2 regions of the Bacillus sp. PK3-067 genome follow, and region 1 is predicted to be linked to the other one. Evidence: predicted binding sites of a transcription regulator. Region 1 holds the regulator's gene; the other holds the start of a gene.
What was found. Region 1 encodes Rex, which represses fermentation and respiration genes when NADH is low (regulators of the CRP and FNR family bind a similar motif). Its sites were predicted from a motif close to TTGTGAAATATTTCACAA; they were not measured.
Positions count from the first base shown of each region.

Region 2: M1D73_RS27995 (formate/nitrite transporter family protein) is a predicted target of Rex. The motif match lies at 3,352-3,369, and genes of this name have one in related genera.

Region 1 is NZ_CP096490.1:252,882-257,292, reverse strand. It holds gene M1D73_RS01510 (CPBP family intramembrane glutamic endopeptidase) at 148-897, shown strand; gene M1D73_RS01505 (YdiK family protein) at 894-1,085, shown strand; gene M1D73_RS01500 (redox-sensing transcriptional repressor Rex) at 1,115-1,744, opposite strand; gene M1D73_RS01495 (ABC-F family ATP-binding cassette domain-containing protein) at 1,932-3,857, shown strand; gene tsaD (tRNA (adenosine(37)-N6)-threonylcarbamoyltransferase complex transferase subunit TsaD) at 4,337-4,411, opposite strand, start outside.
Region 2 is NZ_CP096491.1:26,253-30,663, reverse strand. It holds gene M1D73_RS28005 (Fic family protein) at 1-116, opposite strand, end outside; gene M1D73_RS28000 (L-lactate dehydrogenase) at 688-1,632, opposite strand; gene M1D73_RS27995 (formate/nitrite transporter family protein) at 2,420-3,268, opposite strand; gene M1D73_RS27990 (FAD-dependent oxidoreductase) at 3,898-4,411, shown strand, end outside.

The DNA.
Region 1 (4,411 bases):
ATACAACTTTCTCCTGTCTTCTATTATAATTTCAAATAAGGATTTACGAAAAAAACATAATTCAAGAGGTTTATATCGTAGGTAGCATATTTACATGTTATCCTAACTTATCTCATACACTATAGTTAGAAAGGATGGTTAAACCATTTGAAGAAACAATACTGGTGGATTATCATTACATACATTTTAATGCAGTTATCTGGCGTTGTTGGATTACCACTTCTCCTAAAAACAGGACTCTATGATAATAGAGGATTTACCATTGAAGAAAAAGGACAAATCATAACGGGACACTGGGCAATCATTAGCTTCTTTATTGCATTATGTATCGTGCTTTGGTTACTTAGAACAGATATTCGTGACAGGCATTTAGATCCAATGCGCTCTTCTGTTCCAGCTACTATTGGATGGATTTTTATCGGGTTCTTCTTAGCAATCATCTCACAATCCATTGCAGGTATGATTGAAATGTATGTATTTGGGGTTCCACGTGGATCTGAGAATACAGACAGACTGATGGACATCGCAAGAACGATACCTTGGTTCCTTATTGTTGTATCTATAATTGGACCTATCTTAGAAGAAATCGTATTTAGAAAAATTCTATTCGGCACGCTTTATAAGAAGTTTAACTTCTTTATCGCAGCTATCATTAGTTCGCTTGTATTCGCAACAATTCATTTTGATTTTACTCACTTATTGGTATACACTGCTATGGGGCTCGTATTCGCCTTCTTATATGTGAAGACGAAACGTATTATCGTTCCGATTGCAGCTCATGTTGCGATGAATACATTAGTCGCTATTGGGCAAATTTTTATGAGCAATGAACAAATTCAAGAAATGATTAAAGAAGCTGAAAAAATGCAAGGCTTTATCGGAGGATTTTTTGTATGAGAAACTCACCATTGTTCATGGCTGCACTATACTTCCTTCTTGGATGTATCTTTACACGCTTCGCCATTACGAACGTGACAGATACAATCTGGAATATGTGGACAATACTATTTGCAGTTATGGCAACAATTGATTTTAATTTGGCACTTCGCCTTATATTAGTTAAATTCACAAAGAAGAAACAATAATAAAACGCAGAGGTCGCTTCCTCTGCGTTTTATTGTGGATAGTTTTTCAAAAAGTAAACTAATGTTTGTAACTCTACAGCTAAGTCAATATGATGAATTCTAATATTCTCTGATACGTTTAATCGCGCTGGTGTGAAATTCAAAATACCGTGCACGCTTGTTTCAGCTAATCTATCTGCTACAGCTTGTGCTACTGTAGCCGGTACTGTTAATATTGCCACTTGTATATCATTTGATAATCTCTCTTCTAATTCATCTAAATGATATACAGGAATGCCCCCGATTTCTGTTCCAACTTTCTCTTCACTAACATCAAATGCCATTTCAATTTTTGTATTATTGTTTTTCGTGAAATTATAATGTAAGAAAGCGGTCCCTAAATTACCTACTCCAATAAGTGCTACACGTGTTATATCATCTTGATCAAGTGTTTCGCGGAAAAATGATAATAAATAATTTACGTTATATCCATATCCCTTTTTCCCTAACGCTCCAAAATACGAAAAATCTCTTCGTATTGTTGCGGAATCTACTTTTACTGCCTCACTCAATTCGGCCGATGAAACACGCTGCTTACCAGAAAGAGATAAGTTTTGGATAAATCGATAGTATAGAGGCAATCTTTTAGCAGTGGCTTGTGGAATCTTTTGCTGATCCATATGACCTCTCCTCTCTTCCTATCTTTATTCATATACTTTAATCAAATACAGAAGTTTAGCACTCATTAAATTCCTTGTATAATAAAGAGAAGAAGTATTCTCTCTTTATTTTAAACTATACACTATTTTTAGTATGATTGAGAAATATAAACATGGCAAAGTTAAGAAATTATTTGAGGTGAAAACATTGATTTTATTACAAGTAAACGCGCTTTCGAAATTATACGGTGCAGAAACGATTCTTGCAAACATAAAATTGGAAGTACAAACAAAAGATCGTATCGCATTAGTTGGAAGGAATGGAGCAGGAAAATCTACATTATTAAAAATTATCGCTGGTGAATTATCTCATGATGGTGGCGAAATTATAAAACCGAAAGATGTCTCAATCGGATATTTAGCTCAAAATACTGGACTAGAAACGTCTTTAACAATTTGGGATGAAATGCTAACCGTCTTTACCCACTTACAGCAAATGGAGACAAAACTTCGAAGGCTTGAGCAAGAAATGGGAAAAGAAGAAAACTTTTCAAACGAAGCTACATATGAAAGATTGTTAGCTGATTATGACCAACTACAACTCAATTATAAAGATCAAGGTGGATATCAATATGAAGCGGATATTCGCTCCATTTTAAGCGGCCTTGGCTTCCCAGTTGAAACGCACCAGACGACGATCTCTACTTTAAGCGGCGGGCAAAAAACAAGATTAGCTCTCGGGAAATTATTATTAACAAAACCAGACTTACTTATTTTGGACGAGCCTACAAACCATTTAGACATCGAAACATTAACATGGCTTGAGCAATATTTGCAAGGTTATCCTGGCGCAATATTAATCGTCTCACATGACCGTTATTTCTTAGACAAACTCGTTACACAAGTATATGAAATTTCGAATAAAGAAAGCAGACGATTTGTTGGTAACTACAGTAAATATTTAGACTTAAAATCAGCATTATATGAGCAAGAAATGAAACGTTACGAAAAACAACAAGATGAAATCGCAAAACTTGAGGACTTCGTTCAAAAGAATATAGCTCGCGCTTCTACAACGAAACGTGCTCAAAGTCGCCGTAAACAACTAGACAGAATGGAATTATTAACGAGACCATTAGGGGATTCTAAGTCAGCATCATTCCACTTCGATATTGAAAAACAAAGTGGAAATGATGTTTTACAAGTAAATGATGCAACCATCGGCTATGATGGAAACCCTATAATTGAACATGTAACTATGCGCTTAACTCGCGGAGATAGTGTTGCTTTAGTTGGTCCAAACGGAATTGGGAAATCCACATTGTTAAAATCCATTGTGAATAAGTTACCACTATTAAATGGTGATGTTTCTTTCGGATCAAATGTATCTGTTGGTTATTATGATCAAGAACAAGCAAACTTAACATCTTCTAAACGGGTTTTAAATGAACTATGGGATGAATATCCACTGCAACCGGAAAAAGAAATCCGTACTATACTTGGGAATTTTTTATTCACAGGAGATGATGTACTGAAACCAGTATCTTCCCTTAGTGGTGGACAAAAAGCTCGATTAGCTCTTGCAAAACTTATGATGCAAAAGTCAAATTTGTTAATTCTAGATGAGCCTACGAACCACCTTGATTTAAATAGTAAAGAGATTTTGGAGAATGCTTTAATTGATTACCCAGGGACTCTTCTATTCGTCTCACATGACCGCTACTTTATTAACCGTGTAACAACGACTGTGGTTGAGTTATCAACAGAAGGTGCACAGGAATATTTAGGGGATTACGATTACTACGTTGAAAAGAAAAATGAAATGATTGAACGTGCAGAACTTGAACAGCAAGAAAGTGACGTTCCTGTTCAAAAGGTGGTTGCACAAGAGAAATTAAATTATTTAGAAGAAAAAGAGCGTAAAAAACTAGAGCGTCAACGCACTAGAAAAATTGAAGAGCTAGAACAAAGTATAGTGGAATTAGAAGAAGAAATTGCTACGTTAGAAGATCAACTTTGCTTACCAGAAATATATGCAGATTATGAAAAAGCTAGTGAAATTACAACTAAAAAGCAAACGCTACAAGAACAACTTGAAACTTGTATGGCAGAATGGGAAGAGCTGCATGTATAAGCATATTTAAATAAGGAAGATGTCTCATAAGTCAGGATTTTTGACTATGTGACATCTTTTTTAGTACTTAAACAATTTTTTGAATATATCTATCGTAACTTAGAATATACTAACGATTTTTTAAATATATCTATTGTAACCCTATATATATTAACAATTCGACACGAAATATCGTTTTAACGACAAAGATTGACAAGATTAGCATCTTCTATAATGGGGAGATGTTTCAAAATGTTTTTCGGGGATATCTTCTTGCTTTTTATTTCCCGAAAAAGAACAAATTCAAAGGTCTGACATCAACCTATTTATCCACAAGTTTATACACATATCCACCTTTATAAAATAAACATCAAAATAACTTTTCCACATTATCCACAGTCAGTAAAAAAGTTATCAACATTTTATATACACAATAAAACCCACATTATCAACAGATAATATGGGTTTTATCCACAACCTGTGGTTAATTATGTGTATAACTATGCTTCAATATCTAATCCTGGATTTGCATTTAAGGCTAATGTTGCACGCTTACCTTGTTCATAAGCAATTGT
Region 2 (4,411 bases), on a different replicon from region 1:
TTTTGAGTTTGATATGCTGATATTGCTCCTTTATATTCACTGATTTTACTTATAATATTTATTAGTTCTCTTTTAAATTCTAAATTTGTATATTTTTCTTCAAAGAAATTTCTCATCTCGTTCCCTCCTATCCCTAAGGTTTATTACCAAATTTGTATGCTCCATTATCCCCTAATTTTCACATTACCTACTGTATGCTCGTTATTTTATAAACGTCTAATAAGAATGTAATCAAACGATAGCCAGATGCACATAGAAATCACTCTCTTCCATAAATGTATGTAATTTAATAGATTTCTAATGTTTATTAACAAATAAAAAAGCACTTCCTTAAACTTCTAAAAAAGTGCTTCTTATTTAATCAAATATATCTGTCCTTAGTGACTTAAAGGAAACTATGCACAAAAGGTATCAACATTTTGTGAAAATCATAACATATTTAGCTATAAATAATTATGTCGCTTCTAAAAACGTTCAATCTTGATATGTTATGAACTAATGTCGTACAGAATCTTAATTTCTTAATAATGTTTATAAAATGATTCTTTACAAGATGAAAGTACTTTATTTCTATTTAAACAAACATTTTTTCTATACTATTTGCTTTCTGAGTATATTAGATTAGGTACCTTTAAACTGTTGCTAAGTATTTATATATTCGACATAATTTTATACGATAAATTCATCTTATAGTATTGGTGACATGGTATCTTTTAATGTATGTACAGAATGATTAAAGTTAAACTTTTCTTCCGCATTTAACTCAATTTCTATAATTTCTCGAATACCTTCGCGATTAATAACAGCAGGAACTCCTATATATACATCATTATGACCATATTCATTTTCAAGGTATGCAGATACTGTTAATACACTATTTTCATGATGTAGAATTGCCTTTGTTATACGTAATAAAGACATTCCAATTCCATAACAGGTTGCTCCCTTACGTTCAATTATATGATAGGCCGCATCACGTGAACGAACAAAAATTTCGTCTAAGTCACTTTGATTATACTGACTTTTATTTTCTAAAATGGTTTGTAGCTTTTGAACGCCCACTGACACATGACTCCAAACCGGAAGCTCCGTATCACCATGTTCACCAATTATATAAGCATGAACATTATGAGAATCGATCTCAAAATATTCTCCTAACATGTAACGGAAACGTGCAGAATCAAGTGTTGTACCTGAACCAATTACGCGTTCTTTCGGCAATCCAGATTCTTTCCAAGTTACATATGTTAAAATGTCCACTGGATTTGTTGCAATTAAGAAAATACCATCGAATCCGCTTGACATGACATTACGTATAATTTCTTTAAAAATCTTAGTATTTTTTTCAACTAAGTCTAAACGTGTTTCACCTGGTCTCTGTGGCAATCCGGCCGTTATTACAACAATTTGTGCATCTTTACAGTCCTCACAGCTACCCTTCCATACTTTTGTTGGTGATGGTGAAAAAGGAATTGCATGACTTAAATCCATTGCTTCTCCTTCTGCTCTTGCTTCATTTACATCTACAAGAACGAATTCTTCTGCCAACCCCTGATTAATCATACAATATGCATAACTACACCCTACGGCCCCTGTACCAATTAAAACTACACGATTAATATTTTTATTCATTTATAGATCCCTCACTATTTATGTTATGTTTTTGTGCATTGTTGTTATTCTAATAAAAAGAGATTTAATTGATTTTGAATAAACAAATAATGAACTCGAAATACATTAATGTTCAATACCAAATAGTTAAACTTAAATTCCTTTTCATATGTATTTCCAGCAAATATTGCTCCAACATTATTTCTTATTTAACTCAAAAAAATATTATGTATAGCTTCACTAGATAAGATGATTTTTCTTTATCTATATTTCAAAGATTCATTGATATGCTGTGGAAAATCTAGTTTATACATCTAGTTAAATAAAATTGTTAGCGCTTACATTTTTATTAAGATTCATTAATTGATTATCACTTCTCATAATGACATTCATGCTTATATTATCTTCATTCAAATCTAATTACTGCAAATTTTTATTTTTTATATCGAAGGTTATCTCACCTATTTTAGCAATAACCCCCTAAAAGCACTTCTATACCAAATAAACTTTTTCAAAATTCATTTTCTAATAAACCCCCCACTAATTTTTTAGAGTTTTCTGTAATAAATTTGACATGTGATCTTGCATTTTATATTAACAAATTTAAGTCACATAAGTTGTGAATGTTTTTTGTATATTTCTCTTCCCTTATATGTCTAACAAAAACAAATAATATATTTTATAAAAGAAAAAAATATATTTAAAAGAATTATTAAAACGGTATTTCCAGCTAATTAAGCCAACTTATATAAAAATAACATTCAAAATAATTATGTTATTTTTATACGAAAATGATTATATTAGTAGCTCAAATTTTTATTTGTGTTTGTAATGGGATGTTTTCCTCACATTGAGATTCAACTAAATCGCCCTTCTGTTCAGCTGTAGGGTTGTTTTGGGTTATATAATGATATACCATGCCAACAAATACAGATCCACCAATAATATTTCCAATTGTAACTGGAATTAAATTATAAATAGCCCCACTAAAAGAAATAGTATTGGGATGTGGCGATACCAGGGAGATTGCAAATAGCGATAAATTTGCAATGCTATGTTCATATCCAGATAAAAAGAATGTAAAAACCAATAACATCATAACAATTATTTTTGCTGTATCCCCTTTTACTTGAGAAGGAAGGAAGCATGCTAGACAAACAAGCCAATTACATAAAATAGCTTTGAAAAATAGCTGTATTGTCGGTGTATTCATTTTTACTTCAACAACATTACTTATCAAATGTTCATATTCAATTTGATCAAAAATACCAGTACCATAAAATAATAACGCAAAAAATATTGCACCTACCAGATTACCTAAAAAACAAGCACCCCAGTTACGACAAGTATCTGAGACCGTTGTTTTTTTTCGTAAGGTCGAAATTGTAAAATACATTGTATTCCCAGTAAATAATTCCGCTCCACCATATATTATTAATATAAGTGCAATTCCAAAAAATAAAGAAGCACTTAAATAAGTTGCAGGTGAATTTACAACGTGAAAAAAATCCCCTAATTTAAAACATAATACTATAATAAATCCAATATAGATGCCGGCTAGTAATGCACGAACAAAATATTGTATTGGGGTTATATCTAATATTTGTTTCTTCTTTTGTGCAAGTTTTATAGCATCAGCTATCCCTTGTTCTAACATAAAATTACACACTCCTTTAATTCATGGTTTTTATAAATAATCCTAAGAATAAACTACATGTTTCAATATTCACTTTCAAGATTTTGTTCAATATTTCACAAAATAAACATACTCACTTTACAAAATGATTCAAATGATGTGCAATCTGCTATATTCACTAAATCCTAGAAGGTGCATAATACACGAATATACCTAGTCAATATAGAATAAAAGAATAATTAATCTGGTATAGAAAGTTTTAATTTATCATGTTTAGGAAAAACACTCCATCTTAATTTTTACTTACTTGTATAGGGACCTATCAGGAAATTATTCGCATTTATACATAAAAAAGCTTTAATTATAAGGTTACAGTGTGTTTGTATGCGTTATTCTTTAAAAATTGAAGAAATACTACTATCAGCAAACATATTCAACATTTTCCATCTGAAATATCTTAGTAACATTTTTAAAATTTGCCTCTAACCTATGAGTTTAATGGGATCATCTTTGTATCTCATTACCCGAATAAAGATAATTTGTGACATATTTTAAAATAAACTATATATCAAGCAATCTGCTTTTTAAAATTGTTATAATATGAACGAACATCATTGCTCAATACTTCACAATAAAAAGGAGAAATTGATATGAGAAAACGAAAACGCTTAGTAATTATCGGTAATAGTATATCTAGTTTACGTTGTATTGAACAGATTTTAATACAAAATCCTAATATGTATAGCATTTCTATTTTCAGTGATGAACTCTATCCTCTCTACAATCAAATAAACACTATTTCTTTAAATTTAGATATTAAAAATAGAATACAAAAGCAATATAATTGGTACAAACAACATAATATTAAGCTTTTTACAAACGAAAAAGTAATAGAAATTGATCGTGAGGACGAGGTCATTGTTACAGATAAACGCCGTATTGTTTTCTACGATAAACTCATCATTGCAACAGGATCTACTGCTTTTATTTTTCCCGTTAAAGGACTACAATTATTTGGAGTAAATAAACTTAGAACAACTGAAGAAATCCAATTTCTATTAAATATTAAGAAGCATGCAAAGAAAGCTATTATTATTGGCAATGGCATGCTCGGTCTAAAAATTGCACAAAAATTATTTGATTTTGGAATAGACGTCCACGTAG